2 regions of the Enterococcus silesiacus genome follow, and region 2 is predicted to be linked to the other one. Evidence: predicted binding sites of a transcription regulator. Region 2 holds the regulator's gene; the other holds the start of a gene.
What was found. Region 2 encodes NrdR, which represses ribonucleotide reductase genes. Its sites were predicted from a motif close to ACACNATATATNGTGT; they were not measured.
Positions count from the first base shown of each region.

Region 1: the regulator NrdR is predicted to act here: its motif matches at 2,142-2,157, upstream of nrdH (glutaredoxin-like protein NrdH).

Region 1 covers NZ_JXLC01000041.1:1,823-6,885, forward strand. The annotation lists gene nrdE (class 1b ribonucleoside-diphosphate reductase subunit alpha) at 1-1,491, opposite strand, end outside; gene nrdI (class Ib ribonucleoside-diphosphate reductase assembly flavoprotein NrdI) at 1,472-1,849, opposite strand; gene nrdH (glutaredoxin-like protein NrdH) at 1,850-2,074, opposite strand; gene RV15_RS17900 (FeoA family protein) at 2,625-3,092, shown strand; gene feoB (ferrous iron transport protein B) at 3,097-5,063, shown strand, end outside.
Region 2 covers NZ_JXLC01000021.1:23,447-28,509, forward strand. The annotation lists gene dnaI (primosomal protein DnaI) at 1-92, opposite strand, end outside; gene RV15_RS13395 (replication initiation and membrane attachment family protein) at 92-1,498, opposite strand; gene nrdR (transcriptional regulator NrdR) at 1,511-1,996, opposite strand; gene RV15_RS13405 (glycosyltransferase) at 2,225-3,853, opposite strand; gene RV15_RS13410 (pectate lyase-like adhesive domain-containing protein) at 3,902-4,450, opposite strand; gene RV15_RS13415 (nucleotide sugar dehydrogenase) at 4,497-5,063, opposite strand, start outside.

The DNA of each region.
Region 1 (5,063 bases), on a different contig from region 2:
GTAGTTCAATAAAGTAAAGTAAACATTAGTGAAATCAAGTGAGTCTTTAGAACCATACTCCATATGGTTTTTAGCAAAGAATGTATGCAGACCCATCGCACCAAGCCCGATTGTGTGACTTAGTCTATTTCCGTTTTGAATAGAAGGCACTACATCAATATCTGACGCATCAGTCACGAATGTTAACGCACGTGTCATCGCACGAACTGATTTACCAAAGTCAGGGCTATCCATTAAATTAACGATGTTTGTAGAACCTAAGTTACAGCTGATATCTGTACCAAGTGTTTCATATTCTTGTTTGCCATTCAAAACAGATGGTGTTTGAACTTGTAAGATTTCTGAGCATAGATTACTCATGATGATTTTGCCGTAAGCTGGATTGCTTCTGTTAGCTGTATCGATATTGATAATATATGGGTAGCCAGATTCTTGTTGTAATTTAGAGATTTCATTTTCTAGATCGCGTGCTTTGATTTTACGTTTACGAATTTTTGGATTAGCAACTAGATTATCGTATTCTTTTGTAATATCAACATAAGAGAAAGGCACACCATATTCACGTTCTACACTATATGGGCTGAATAGATACATATCTTCATTATTACGAGCTAACTCATAAAATTTATCAGGAACTACAACGCCTAAAGATAAAGTTTTCACACGAACTTTTTCATCCGCATTTTCTTTTTTCGTTGAAAGGAACATTTCGATATCTGGGTGGAAGACGTTTAGATAAACAACTCCAGCACCTTGGCGTTGGCCTAATTGATTAGAATAACTAAAGCTATCTTCGAACAATTTCATAACAGGAACGACACCGCTGGCAGCTCCTTCGTATCCTTTGATTGGAGCGCCTGCTTCACGTAAGTTAGCTAAAGTAATCCCTACACCGCCACCAATACGTGATAATTGTAAAGCTGAGTTGATTGAACGACCAATGCTGTTCATATCATCTGTCACTTGGATCAAGAAACAAGAAACAAGCTCGCCACGACGTTTACGTCCAGCATTTAAGAAAGATGGTGTTGCAGGTTGATAACGTTGGTGGATCATTTCATCTGCTAAAACTAACGCTAATTCTTCATTGCCATCAGCGAAGTACAAGGCATTGAAAGCTACACGATCTTCATAGCTTTCTAAGTATTCAGTTCCTTCATTGTTTTTAAGTGCATATTGTGAATAAAACTTGTAAGCTGCCATAAATGATTTGAATTCAAACTGCTGTTCATCAAGAAATGTGTATAATTGTTCAATAAATGCCATAGAATATTTTTCGATAAATGCTGTTTCTAAATAATCATTGTCGATTAAGTAGTTGATTTTTTCTTCTATAGTATTGAAGGTTCTTGTATTAGGAAGGACATTTTCTTTGAAGAAAGCTTCCAATGCTTCTTTATCCTTATGTAAAGGAATTTGTCCGTCAACGGGACGATTGATCTCATTATTCAGCTTAAAATAGCTAACATCTTTAATTTCTTTTAGACTCAAGTTCATTCACTACTTTCTTAAAGGATTCCACGTCTTCGTTCGTGCCGCTAAATTCAAAAGAAAAAAGCATTGGAACGTTGTAATCACGTGCTATGTCTTTGGCTGTATATACATATAATTCTGCGAAATTGAGGTTTCCGCCTCCAGCAACGCCCTGCAAGTATTCTTGATTGTTTTTGTAATCAAGAAAATCATTCACTACTTCAGTGATTTCTTTGTCATAAGTAGGAACGACTAGGACAAAAGGCTCATTTATCTCAAAAAAAGGATTCGCAGGCTCAATTTCGTAAGCTGCTAAATCCAATTTTTTAATGAAGCGTCTGGTTTGTCCGGTGACTGAAAAATAAACAATTTTCATTTAGCTAGCCAATTGTTTTAATTGATCAGGACGGAATCCTACAACAGTTGTAGCATCAGAAGTGATAACCGGAACACTTTGGAATCCTTGTTCTTTTAACCAGTCGATTGCGTCTGGTTGGATATCGATATTTACTTCTTCAAATGCTATATTATTCTCGCTCAAAAAGCGTTTTGCCATTTTACATTGGATACAATTATTTTTAGAAAAGATTTTTACGTTCATTTTTAATTCCCCCTCAATTAGTTTACTTCACTAGTATAAATCTCTCAGAGAAAAAGTCAACACTTAGGCACTACATATTGTGGTTGTTTTTCGAAGGAATACCATGTTTTGTGTTTTTGAAAGAAATATGAAAGCATGTATTCTCTAGATTTAAGCCATTATTCTCGTCATTTTTATGTTAAAAAAAGAAATTTATTAAATTTTACATTGGAAATCCTAATGTGATAAGCACAAGATATAGTAGGTGAATGGAAAGAGACACACTAGTCAAAATGGCGATATTTTGTTGGGCAAAAATTTTCTTACTATAGGTAGAAAGAAGATTGATTTAAACCTCACAAACAGGTATACTTAATGAGAACGATTATCAATATCATTGATAATACGAATGAAATTTTTTCACAAGATTGGATTATACTTAGCTTTACGAGCTATTCATTGTACGCGACTTCAATCTCAACAATTCCACAAAGCTAAAACTCTAGGGAATGAAGAACTCTAAAGAAGACTAAATAAGTTCGTTCAGTTTTTTAAATTAGGAGGTAATGCAATGTTAACACTGGCACAGGCAACATTAAATAAGGTTTATGCGATTGAAGAAATCCAAGCAGAAGGCTTTGCGAAGAAACACTTGAACAATCTTGGTCTTGTGCCAGGTGGGAAGGTTGTCTTGGTGAATTATTCAGGTGACAACGGCATTGTTCTTTTGCACAATAGCCGAATTGCAATCAATCAATCTGTGTTAAAACAAATTACAATAGTAGAAAAAAGTTTAAGTGAAGAAAGTTGGCAGTCTTTAGATCAATTAACAGTAGGGGAAAAAGCGAGAGTTATTGGGATTCATGGACAAGGTGCGGTCAAAAGGCGTTTGATGGATATGGGGCTGACAAAAGGGGTAGAGCTTCTTGTTCGGAAAATGGCGCCTCTAGGTGATCCAATTGAAATCAACCTTCGTGGCTACGAATTGACATTGAGAAAAAATGAAGCAGAACTGGTTTTAGTACAGAAAGAGGGATAAGAGAATGAAAGAACAGCATATTGCGTTAACGGGAAATCCAAATAGCGGAAAGACGACAGCCTTTAATGCACTGACCGGTGCGAATCAATATGTAGGGAATTGGCCAGGCGTAACAGTGGAGCGAAAAGAAGGCAAGCTGAAAAAAAATAAAGAACTGACGATCCAAGATCTACCAGGGATTTACTCACTTTCACCTTATACCCCAGAAGAAGTTGTTGCCAGAGACTATTTACTCAGTGGTAGCCCAGATATCATTGTCAACATTGTAGATGCAACGAACTTGGAGCGAAATCTATATCTGACGACGCAATTGATGGAAACAGGAATTCCAGTGGTGGTCGGATTAAATATGATGGATATCTTAGAGAAGACTGGTAGAAAAATCAATATTGAAAAACTTTCCTATGGTTTAGGTGTAGAGGTAGTCGGTATAAGCGCCTTAAAAAATCGTGGGCTAGATGACTTGATGAAAAAAGCAGTTAAAACCACTGAAGTCTTTCCACCTGAGTTTAACTATCCAACGTATGACAATCGTCTAGAAGCAGCACTAAATGAAATTACGGATGTTTTAGGGAATAGTGTGTTAGAAAAGCAAGCCCGTTGGTATAGCATTAAATTGTTTGAAAGAGACGCTAGAGTCCAGGATGAACTGGAATTGAGTACAATTCAGCAAAAGGAAATAGAAGACATTATTAAAATTACTGAAAAAATCTTTGATGATGATAGTGAATCGATCGTAATCAATGAGCGATATGAATTTATCACTCGTTTAACGGCTCTTTGTGCGATTGAAAAAAATGAGATCACGTTCAGCACAAGTGATAAAATTGATCGAATCGTAACGAACCGTTGGTTGGCTTTGCCGATCTTCGCATTGATCATGTGGTTTGTTTATTATTTAGCGATTCAAACTGTGGGTACGATGGGCACTGATTGGATCAATGACGAATTATTCGGAAACCTTGTACCAAATACTATCGAAGGATTATTAACCAGTTGGCAAGTAGCACCGTGGATGCAAAGCTTGATTCTGGATGGTATTATCGCTGGAGTTGGCGCTGTTTTGGGATTTTTACCTCAATTAGCTGTCCTGTTTTTATGTTTAGGGTTCTTGGAAGATTGTGGTTATATGTCGCGGATCGCCTTTGTAATGGATCGTTTGTTTAGAAAGTTTGGGCTATCAGGTAAATCGTTTATTCCAATGTTGATTGCGACAGGTTGTGGAGTCCCAGGAGTTATGGCAAGTCGGACGATTGAAAATGAAAAAGATCGTAAAATGACGATTATGGTCACGACTTTTATGCCTTGTTCTGCGAAATTGCCGATTATCGCATTGATTGCGGGTGCCTTTTTTCCAAAAAGTAGTTGGGTTTCTCCCTCGGCTTATTTTATCGGGATTGCGGCCATTGTATTATCAGGCATCGCATTGAAGAAAACTCGTTCATTTTCAGGAGATCCAGCACCGTTTATTATGGAATTGCCGGCTTACCATATGCCGCAATTGCGTGGGGTTCTTCGTCACGCTTATGACCGCAGCAAATCATTTGTTAAAAAAGCCGGAACGATTATTTTTGTAATGAGTATTGTTATTTGGTTTACTTCTACTTATACCTTTACACTGCAAGAAGCCGCTGAAGATCAAAGTATCTTAGCGAACTTAGGCAAAGTTGTTGCACCATTATTTGCTCCTCTTGGCTGGGGGACTTGGCAAGGTGCTGTTGCAACGATTACAGGATTAGTTGCCAAGGAAAATGTGATTGGGACTTTCGGTATTTTATTTGGTCATTTAGGGGAAGTATCTGAAGATGGTGTGGAAGTGTGGTCTGCGTTGCAAGGTGCGTTTACTCCTATTGCAGCATATTCATTCTTAGTTTTCAATTTATTGTGTGCGCCGTGCTTTGCAGCAATTGGCGCGATTCGCAGAGAAATGGGCGATTGGAAATGGACCTGGGGAGCGATTGGTTATCAATG
Region 2 (5,063 bases):
TCTTTTAAGACAACTTCAACAAGCTCATTGTACCGTTCGTTCATATCTCTATTTTGAATGATTTTTGACATTTCTTTGCCTACATCTTCCATTATTTGTCGCCTCCTTTACTCAAGAAATCTTGAATTTCTTTATCCAATCTTGCTTGCTCTTCTTTAGATAACTTTTGTTCCTCAACTGGATTTTCTACCCAGTCAGGCAACGTTTCTTGACGAATCGGTCGATTATTTTGACCATATCGTTGTCTTGTTTGCTTTTGTTCCTTGCCTTTTTTAGCAATTTCACGCACATGCTCAATGGCCTTTTCTGGTGAAAAAATACCACTTTGTGCCCACTCATTAGCAATTCGATTGATATAGTCCGCTTTTAGTGTGGGTTGTTTTTGGATATTATAAACATAATTGATCAATACATTAATCACACTATTAGGCAAACCAGATTTACTCACCAAATACTTGACCAACGAACGTTCTTGAGGAGTTGTATACCCACCACGTTCATTTTTTAAAGCTTCCAAATAATTTAGTGGAAAATTCTTTTCACTATCCATGATCATTTGGATATCTTGAGTTGAAAAGCCGTTCATTTTTAATGAGTTATAGCGATACGTTTGTTGATCCTCAGCAGATAAATCCACCGAATCATTCTGTTGAAACTCACTAAGTCTTTGTTTTTTATCAGGATCATAGGTTCTATAAATTGCTCGTTCAAAGTCTTTGACATCAATCTTACTCGTATAATAATCAAATGATTTAGAACAAAAATCGATCATTTCCAATTCTGTAATGCCAAATAAATTATGAAAGACAAACACTTCTTCTTTAAATCCAGTATTATTGTCTGGAAGCTTGATTCCAAGTTTCTCGATTCCTTGAACAAAATAGGACCAATCAAAGCTTTCGTTGACGGCACTTGGTTTTCCGGCAGGCCTTGGATCATCAAAAGCTTGCTCCATTTGACTTAGCTGTTTGCTTTGAGACACGATTTGCTCTTCTTTGAAGACATAGATGTCCTTAAATCCTACTGATACCTCTTCAAAGCCAGTTAAATTAAGATATTTCGGCTTAAAGTGATCAAATAACTTATCTAGCTTTCTTTGCCCTACGCTATTTAACAGTGTTAATGACAATACTTCATCTTTAAAAAAACGCTCAGCAGTTTCAGGATGATTTAAACGATAGATGAAATGGATGCCTAATTCGGAATCCTCTTTGGCAAAGGTCGACAATAAGCCAATACCTTCTAATTTCATTCTAGCTGCTTCAATTTGTTTCATGCTGATATCCATCATCGTGATCAGATCGGCATGAAACAGAGATTCACTCATTCCCGACTCATCAATCTCTGATAAAAGTGTTAAATATAAGCTGAATGCTTGCGCACCAATTATTGGCTGATATAAAAGCGTCAATACCGCTTGTTCTTGATCCGCTAAGGGAGAAGCAATCGCTGTTTTAAATATACTTTTAGGACGGATTTCTTTCCAATTGTCTTTCAAGGAAAGACCTCCTTATTCATTCGTTGTATCTGAATTTGAAGATTTTGCTTTATCAACGATTCCCTGCAGTTCTTTTAAGAACACACTCATATCTTTAAATTGACGGTAGACACTGGCAAATCGGATATAGGCGATTTCATCCAAATTAACTAAATCTTCCATTACATATTCTCCGACCAAAGTAGTCGAAATCTCATTTTCACCTAAGCTACGTACACGGTTTTCGACATTGTCAACGATTTGCTCCATTTGTTCCATGGCAACTGGACGTTTTTCAGCCGAACGGATCAATCCACGCAAAATTTTCTCTCTATTAAACTCTTCCCGGTCGCCATTTTTCTTGATGACTAACAAAGGGGCTGCTTCAATTCGTTCGAATGTTGTAAAACGGTAATTGCAATTTTCACATTCTCTTCGACGACGAATCGCACGACCATCATCAGCTTGGCGACTATCGATTACACGGGAGTTATTATGATGACATCTTGGACAACGCATAGTGTTCACCTCATTTTATCTAATAATATCTATTTTTAAAGTTTCGTTTTAGTTTACTTTCTATATTATAACATGAAATGCCTGAGAAACCAGTCATTAACGATTACTTCTTAAGCATTTTTTTCTTATTGTAGGTCTCTTATTTAATAACAAATTTTGATTGTTTAAAAAAAAATAATCGAGTGAGACAACGTTCCAACCGTTCAATCTGACCCAATTATTATCGTCTTACAGTTCTATTTTGTCTCGCGTGCCCCAACCTGTATTCTTATGAGTAATATATCCCCAAATTCGAACAGGTGACAATACAAAAATTGCCCATAGTACAGTAAATGGAAAAGCTAAAAAAACAATCCATTTATCCCGATTTGCCAAATCATTCCTGGGAATTGAAAGATAGGCTAAGGAATAAACTGCACTAAATGCTAACGGAGCAACTAAAATTAATGGAAAATCGGTCATTACAAAAAATACCCAGTAAATCAATTGATACTTAATAACATTCATAGCCGCAAACATTGCCCAGCCAAATGCCTGTCTAAAAAAAACAAAACTATTAACAGGGAACAGCGCTAACCGCCAAAAACCTCTAATAAAACTGCCTCTGTTCCAACGTAGATGTTGTCGCACATGATGACTCAATTTATTCGGCAAATCTGTATAAGAAACTGCTGTCATTTGAGCAACGGTTCTCCCTAAAAGCATTGCCGCCATTGTTAAGAAACTATCATCTGAAAATTCTACTCTAACACGACCAAACGTTTCATTTTCATATCCTAATTTTTGCGCTAAGTATAACACTTCAGCCCGATAAAAGGCAATGGGGCCGCTATTAACAGCTACACTGCCAAACATAGAGTTCATCGATCGTTCTATCAATACCATGTGTCCGATCACTAATAAATCTGTAATTACAGTCAAAAGATTATCTGTAACATTTCTTGTCACGATCACACCCGCAACGGAATAAACACGCTCATCTTCAAACGGAATAATGCCTTGTTCTATCGCGTGCTCTTCAAAAACAGTATCACTATCGATCGTCAAAATAATCTCATTATGAAAATCAGAAATTTCTAAATGCTTATACGCATTTAGTTGTGCTGCCCGTTTTCCACTATTTTTCTGCTTAATAAATTGAAAGGAGATTCCTTTTTCCGCAAAAATCTCTTGGTATTCTTTTGCAATCTCTGAATAATCAACAAGCGAGCTGCCATCATCAACTGCTACTAATTCAGCCGGCAGAAGTGTTTGATTTAGAATAGATTGAAATGTATTTTTAACGTTTTCAATTGGTTCATTATACATAGGCATCAGTATATATACATTTCGATTACTGACTTTTTCATAGGCATATGGCGTATATAGAGTACTTAAAATAAGGGTGGCTAATGCCATACCACCGCTCATTGTAAAAAAAGGTGCAATCCCACTCAAAGAATGGCGATAACCACTTGGCAACCTAAATTGAAACCATACAATCGCTAAAGAAAGAATCGAAACAATCGTAAATACTAACAAAAAACCATTTTTATTATACAGTGTATGCTTAATATTCTGACTTCGAATATTTGCCCAAAAGCCTATTTTATAGCGCCTAATTTTAGGCTTGATTCCTAACTTACGTAATATTTTTTTCTGTTGAGGTTTAAATGTACAATGAATAATGATTTCTAACATAAAAATGATCAACATGACTAGTAATGGGAGTTTTCCAGATAAAATAAAACTTTCGATTGACGGGTGAAAAAAATGAATCAACTCATAAACTGAGATATACAGTATGGAGACGATGGGGATCATATACAGAAAAATTATACCTAAGAATTCTAATAAAAAGAAAAATCCTTTTTTCATCAAAACATCCTTTCAAAAAAGTTTTGCAGTGAATCTAATCTATTTTGCTTAATAATGATAACTCCTTATCAACGTTACCTCTTTGAATTCAAGCTCCACTCCCTTGGGAAGGTCTAGTTCTACATTGCCCAAATTAATGCTTTGTTGTTCACCACTGACCAAAACTTTTCGACTAAGATTTCGTTTGATTAGACTTACCTTGAGTATTGTTTGTTTTTGCTCTTTTTTTAAGGTATCATCGTAACGAAAAATCTTCTCTTCACGGACTTTTATCAACTGATTTAGCGCCAATTTATTTTGAGATTGAGGAAATTTAATGTCTCTTTTGAGATTAATTTCAGTCAATTCCTTATTTGAAATTGCTGCCACTAACTCTTCCCATGAATAGATATCTACGTATTTCTTTTCCTTAACAATCAGCAAATCCTCTTGTTTTTTGGATGTATCAAATAAAAATTTATCTCTTCCGTAAATTAGGAAAATCACCGCAAGAAGAAGGAACAATGGTAATAGAACTATTTTTAATAGCTGGCATGAGCGATTTTGTTCAACGTGTTGTTTTTCTTTGCGTCTGTTTTTTCTCGAACTATCATTCATTATTTTTTCCACCTCCTACTTGAATAATCTATAATCAACGGGGGCATTAAACGGTCGTTAAATCATAAAACAATTGACTCTTATCCATAATAAGTTTTTTCTTGTCCTCATACACATCATGATCAACAGCATATATTACTAGATCATATTGCATCAGTTGTTGATAATCTTGTTCTAAACCGATTACTGTTTCATCGGTTGATGCACTGTATGGGTGCATCACATCATCATATGCAACAACGCTTATATTTTTCGCTTTTAATTTTTTTATCAGTGAAATAACTGAAGACATTCTGACATCAGCAATATTTTTTTTATATGTTACACCAATAACAGCAATACTCATCTCTGCAAACTCTTTTTTGCTCTGCGCCGAAAGATCTTTGATTTTTTCTAAATAATAATCAAGCATTGAATCGTTGATTTTTCCTGCTATATCGATCAGTGGTGTTTCTACTCCTCGGTCCGCCATCAGCCAAGTAAGATAATAAGGATCTACAGGGATACAGTGACCGCCAATGCCTAAATTTGGTGTAAATTTCATAAATCCAAAAGGTTTTGTTGCCGCTGCTTCTAACACTTCGCCTACTTCGATGTCTAAATTATCCGAAAT